Linked DNA regions of Marinoscillum sp. 108. The protein of the gene in region 1 interacts with the protein of each later gene in a pairwise test. Links are inferred from orthologs where the notes say so. Each region holds a gene or a part of one and is shown on either strand. Other genes may lie near its edges.

The links.
Region 2: the proteins of ruvC (region 1) and ruvA interact in binary tests that used the Escherichia coli proteins (3 or more experiments, as listed by UniProt). The link is inferred for Marinoscillum sp. 108 from one-to-one orthologs.

What each region holds. Positions count from the first base shown.
Region 1 is NZ_LR734817.1:373,248-376,308, reverse strand. What follows is about bases 97-2,825. They hold ruvC (crossover junction endodeoxyribonuclease RuvC), read right to left. Parts: upstream 1,876-2,825; coding sequence 1,318-1,875; downstream 97-1,317. Other genes in these bases: GV030_RS18970 (glycosyltransferase), read left to right, coding at 2,735-2,825; GV030_RS18975 (lysylphosphatidylglycerol synthase domain-containing protein), read left to right, coding at 1,929-2,738; GV030_RS18985 (HIT family protein), read left to right, coding at 840-1,244; greA (transcription elongation factor GreA), read left to right, coding at 367-840; GV030_RS18995 (NAD(P)-dependent oxidoreductase), read left to right, coding at 97-240. Outside these bases: more of GV030_RS18995, read left to right, coding at 1-96; more of GV030_RS18970, read left to right, coding at 2,826-3,061.
Region 2 is NZ_LR734808.1:2,629,544-2,632,875, reverse strand. Bases 170-3,169 are described here. They hold ruvA (Holliday junction branch migration protein RuvA), read right to left. Parts: upstream 1,967-3,169; coding sequence 1,373-1,966; downstream 170-1,372. Other genes in these bases: GV030_RS10550 (NADP-dependent malic enzyme), read right to left, coding at 1,963-3,169; sprA (cell surface protein SprA), read right to left, coding at 170-1,305. Also shown: more of sprA, read right to left, coding at 1-169; more of GV030_RS10550, read right to left, coding at 3,170-3,332. UniProt on the Escherichia coli protein: The RuvA-RuvB-RuvC complex processes Holliday junction (HJ) DNA during genetic recombination and DNA repair.

The DNA.
Region 1 (3,061 bases):
TCAGCGGTGAATGATTTACTGAAAAGAGGCGTGCTACTAGGGGCTGGTCTGGATGTATTGGAAAATGAAAAACTGGATAAATTAACAGAGGCACAGCGGGCAGATTTTGAAGAATTGATCAGCTATCCCAATGTGATCCTGACACCTCATGTGGCAGGATGGACGTTTGAATCTTACCGTAAAATCAATGAGGTGTTAATACGGAAGCTTCAGGCAGGGGACCTTGCACAGTTAAGCTGAAATTGTAAATCATCCTCAAAAAAATTATATTTGCCTCTTTAGTAAGAGAAATAAAGAAACTATCGATACGAAGGCGGTCCTTATGGGGCCGTTCTTTTTTGTTTTAGTAGGTTAAAGAATAAAGGTATGTCAGCATTAAATTATTACACAAAAGAAGGTTTGGATCGTCTCAAGAATGAGTTGAACGAGCTTAAGACCAAAGGAAGAGCGGCCATGTCTAAGCAGATTGCTGAGGCACGTGACAAGGGAGATTTGAGTGAAAATGCCGAGTATGATGCTGCTAAGGACGCTCAGGGTTTGCTGGAATTAAAGATTTCCAAGCTTGAAGCGGTTGTAGGAAATGCCCGAGTGATTGATGAGTCCAGTTTGGATGCATCCAAAGTGGGCATCTTGTCTTTCGTGAAGATAAAGAACAAGAAGACGGGAATGGAGATGAAATATCAGTTGGTAGCAGAAGAGGAAGCTGACCTAAAGCAGAATAAGATTTCTATAAAATCCCCTATAGGTAGCGGGTTACTGGGCAAAAAGCCCGGGGATACGGCCAAAATCAATGTGCCGGCAGGGGAGATTGAATTTGAAATCATTGATATCTCTATCTGATGTCAAGTATTTTCTCCAGGATCGTAGCAAGAGAAATCCCCGCTCATATAGTGGCGGAGGATGAGAATTTTCTTGCTTTTCTAGATATCAATCCACTGGTGCAAGGACATACCTTAGTTATACCCAAGCAAGAGATGGATTACATATTTGATCTGGATGATGAGGTATTGGCCGGGCTCCACATTTTTGCGAAGAAAGTGGCCAGGGCTATAGAAGCTGTGGTGACTTGCGAACGGATTGGTGTGACTGTGATTGGGTTGGAAGTGCCTCATGCGCATGTTCATCTGATCCCGATCAATGCGGTGAATGATATGAACTTCGGGAAAGAAAAACTTTCTCTGGGTAAAGAAGACCTGATGGAAGTGGCAGAGAAGATTAAGGCCGCCTTTACGTTGGCGAAGTAGTTAGCCGAGTATCCAAGAAATAAAAAAGCACCCTGGAGATTTCTCCAGGGTGCTTTTTTTTATCGCTTGCTGATCATTTAATCCTACCGGGATTTTCCGAAAGGAAAGCTTTCCAGCTTTTAGAGGACTGCTGGGGCTTTCCTCCCTGGTAATGATGACAAAGTGCGACTGCCAGGGCGTCAGTTGCATCCAGGAGTTTGGGTGCATCATTAAACTTGAGGAGCGTTTTGAGCATAGCCGCCACCTGTTCTTTGGAGGCATTGCCATTTCCGGTGACTGATTGTTTCACTTTCTTAGGAGCATACTCCGTGATGGGGATTTCTCTGGAGAGTGCAGCGGCCATGGCCACACCCTGAGCACGGCCCAGCTTTAGCATAGATTGCACGTTTTTGCCAAAGAAGGGAGCTTCAAGAGCTACCTCATCCGGGTGGTAGTCATCGATAATGCCAATGATGCGTTCAAATATTTTTTTGAGTTTTAGCTCATGACTGGAGTATTTACTAAGATGGATCACACCAAATTGCAAGAGTTTAATATCCTGCTTCTTAACTTTGATGAGTCCGTATCCCATTACACTTGTGCCGGGATCCAGCCCCAAAATGATCTTTTCTAATGAAGTATCTTTTGACATCAATGCAAATTAACCATTACACAGAGAGATATAAAAAATCACTGGAGTGGACTGTGAAGATAATTGTCACAGGTCTTTGCATTTATTTTATCAGTACGCGGGTGGATCTGTCTGATATTAGTCTCAAGGAGGCTTTTGATAAACCTGATGGCATAATTATCTACATGATAGTGTTGATGCTCATGCCACTCAACTGGGTGTTGGAGGCAGAAAAATGGCGTGTATCAATCCCCCATGAGACGAGTTCATTTCAAGAAGCGTGGCGGAGAGTGCTGGCTGGTTTGGCCCTCAACTGGGTGATTCCGTTCACTCTTGGGGATGTGGGGGGCAGACTACTGAATGTGCAAAATGCTAAAAAATCAGCGGGGGCACTCCTGATTAACCGAACCATCCTTTTATTGATCACCCTGCTTTATGGTGGGATTTCAGTGCTTTATTATTTTGACTGGTATAATCACTGGATGTTGGCCATCCCTTTTTTGGTGGTGGGAGTTGGGCTGCTGGTATTGAGTAGTCGGGGTAATGGCTCTATGTGGATACAGGTGTTGGCTTTATCACTTCTGCGTTATGTCATTTTCACTTTTCAATTTTATCTTGTTCTGAGTCTTTTTCTCCCAGAACTGGCATGGTATCTAATCCTCTTGGGTATTGGCTGGATCTTTCTTTTCAGGTCAGTTATCCCCTCTTTTTTTGGAAATTTCGGGGTGCGTGAAGCCAGCGCAATTGTTTTCTTTCAGGCTTATGTGCCCGATGTAAGCATTGTTTTGATTCCTTGTTTGATCATTTGGATGATAAATACTGTCATCCCTTCTATCCTGGGTACAGTCTATGTTTTTAAATTAAAACTTAACATTGCGCAATGATTATTTTCATTGCGTTTTCATTGATCTATTGCGGCTTTTTGTTGTGGGCCAGGTATCACTGGTGCCGGATAGATACCTCGGTGGAAGCGGATGATGGAGGGTTGTTGACCTTTTCTGTCATTATCCCCGTACGCAATGAGGCCGCAAATATTGCCTCCATACTCGCAGACCTGCAGGCTCAGGAGTATCCTGCGGATTTGTATGAGGTTCTCGTCATAGATGATGACTCTGATGACGGGACACTGGAAATAGCAGCAGAAGTACTGCAAAGATCTTCCATGAAATACCATTTGGTTCGCTTGAAGGATTATGGGATGAAGGGG
Region 2 (3,332 bases), on another replicon or contig:
CACTTTTACAAAATCAGTGCTATTAACAAATCCAAAGTCATTTTCAAGGGTATTGGTTACCTGGTCGCTACTTCTGAAATTAGGAGTATTGGTAATGGACTGAAACAGATCGTTCGCTCCGTTATCTGTTGGCACATTGCCGTCTCCAGACCCCACTTTTGGATTGCCTTTTTGGTATATCCGCTGACCTTCTCCCAAATCCATCAGTCCTAAAACTTCTCTTGTTGATTTGGTATCATTGTTTCTGTTGATCACATAGACTTCCACCCTGTTTACATTGACCCCCGAGGTAATCTGGGGTAAGGTCTTCAGCCACTTTTCGTAGTTTTCACGAAAGAAGTGTCCCAGGAAGAAATGGCGGTTCTCATCGTAATTCGAGGCTCGTACTTCAAATTCTTTTCCCTGAAAGCCACTTTCCACTGTGATGACATCACTTTTGCCTTGTTGGCGTGAGACCACTCCGGTTAAATACAACTTACCAAACTGAAGCTGGGTTTTCAACCCAAACAGTGACTGTGCGCCCGTCATGAGGCTATTGGAAACGGGCATGCTTACGTTTCCTATCTCTATTTTCTTGACAATATCCTCCTCATACCCGGTATACTCTACCTTAAGGTTGTTCTGAAAATCGAAGGTGTTATTGTTGTCAAAATTGGCCGTCACGGCCAGCTTCTCACCAATTTTACCCACCAGATTGAGTGAGATTTGCTGATCAAAATTGAACCCTCCGTTGCGCTGCTGCCGAATGGGGATGGCCGGGTTGTCTACCCGCTGAAATCGACCGCCAAAATCAAGATTGACAAATCCATTGGGCTGAATATCTACGTAACTCCCACCAAACAGTCTGTCAAATACCGGACTGATATAAAGCCTCGGGATCAGTGAACGCCCACTAATGGCACTCTCCCCATCCAGGCCTGCGGATCGCTCCTGAAAATACTCCTTGGTAATCTGCTTATCGTTGTACCGGTCATACTCCTCAAAAGTCATGGTGGTGACGGGTCGGAAATTAACATCTCCGATCCGCTCTGAAACTGAGTAGTTCACTGTGGAGTCAAAGTCAACTTCCAGGTCTATAGAAGAAGGGTCAGCCAGCAAAAGGGGTGACGGACTAATTCTATTTGAAAAAGGATCACCAAAACGATAGGCTGGCTGAAACGTTGGAGCCTTTGTTGGCGTATAAGGAGGAATAGTGTCTGTACGGACGGTGTCCTGACGAGAGGTATCCTGAAAAATAAGGACGCTCGAAGAAGCTGATACAAACGTTGCTTCAGGTAGGGATACCCAAAGGCAAAGCGATATCACACTTACCAAATGTTTTATGTAAGTTTTCCTCTTCAAATACGTTTTCCTCTTCAAACAAGAATAATACCTATGCTCTCTTCAGAGCCAGCTTAATCAACTCTTCAAGTTTAATTTGCTGTCCGTTTTGTTTCAAAATTAAATCAATACTTTTTTCTGCTGCGGGCTTGCCTATCCCCAATGTGGTCAAGGCGGATAACGCCTCACTCCTCAAACTATTGCTCGCAGAAGGCACAAAATCCAAACCTTTTTCCAAAAGACCTTCCTTCTTCATCTTGTCTTTCAACTCAAGAATAATGCGCTGGGCTGTTTTCAGCCCGATTCCTTTTACCGACTGAATGGTGCGTACATCGTCGCTCAAAATGGCCTGCTGTAGTTCCTGTGGCGACAAAGACGATAATATCATGAGCCCGGTACTCGGCCCCACACCAGAGATAGAGATGAGTTCCAAAAACCTGCGCTTCTCAGACTCCTCAGAAAACCCAAACAGAGTATGGGCATCCTCCTTGATGTGCAGATGCGTGTAAAGCTTAGTCTCTGTAAGATTTTTGATTGCTGCAAAGGTGATAAGGCTGATTTTTGCCTCATAACCAATGCCGTTGATATCCACCACCACGTAGGTCGGGTCTTTTACAGCCAGTTTGCCCTCCAGGTAATTGATCATTTTACTTTTTCTCTTTTTTCGTTCAGTTGAGCATCCACTACCGCTATGGCCACCATGTTGAATATATCCCGCACTGAACTACCTACTTGCAGTACATGTACAGATTTATTCATTCCCATAAGTACAGGACCAATGGCCTCAGCACCTCCCAGTTCCATCAACAATTTATAAGCGATGTTACCTGAGTCAAGATCAGGAAAAATAAGGGTATTGGCTGGATTTTTGGCCAGTTCACTGAAAGGATAATTCTCACGAAGTAGGTCCTTATTTAAGGCAACGTTCGCCTGGATGTCTCCATCAATGACCAGCTGCGGCCATTTTTCCTTGGCCAGTTTCACTGCTTTGGCGGCCTTTTCGGGCACCTCGCCACGGGCAGACCCAAAGTTGGAGTAGGATAACATGGCAATGCGAGGCTCGGTATCAAAAAACTTTACCACCCTGGCTGTAAGCCCGATGATGTCTACCAGCTCCTCTGCCGTAGGGTTGAGGTTGACCGTGGTGTCAGCAAAAAAGAAATTACCCTTGTTATTGCTGATGATGTACATGCCCGCCACCCGATTGATACCAGGCTCCACCCCTATAATCTGGAGTGCAGGCAGGATCGTTTTAGGGTAGTCATTGGACAATCCCGAGATAAGAGCATCACCCTCACCCAACTGCACCATCATGGCTCCAAAGTGGTTGCGGCTCCTCATCATGGATTTCTGGGCCATCTTCAGGGTCATCCCCTTGCGCTGACGCATTTTGTAAAAAACCTCTGCGTACTGATTTACCCTGGATTCCTCCTTATAGGGATCAGTTATTTTACAATCCAGTAAGCCCTCAAGCTCATTTTCTTTGATCAGAGAGATGATTTTTTCTTCGTTGCCCAGGAGAATAGGGATGGCCACTCCTTCGTCCATGGACATTTGAGCAGCTTTTAGAATGTTCACGTCATCCGCTTCTGCAAAGACCACCTTTTTGGGGTTTCTCCTGGCCCTTGTCACAATACGTGAAATCAGGCGCTGATCGATACCTATTCTTTCCTGGAGTTCCAACTCATATTTCTCCCAATCTGTAATCTCAATTCGTGCAACTCCACTGCCTATAGCCGCCTTTGCCACAGCCGGCGAGATGGTGGTGATCAATCTTGGATCCAAAGGTTTCGGTATCAGGTACTCTCTGCCAAATTTCAAGTTGCTCTGGCCATAGGCCTTGAGCACCATCTCTGGCACCGTTTGCTTAGCCAGGTTGGCAATTGCTTTCACGGCGGCCAATTTCATTTCTTCATTGATGGCTGTGGCACGTACATCCAGTGCTCCCCTGAAAATGTAGGGAAAGCCCAATACATTGTTCACCTGATTGGGGTGATCGGATCGGCCAGTTG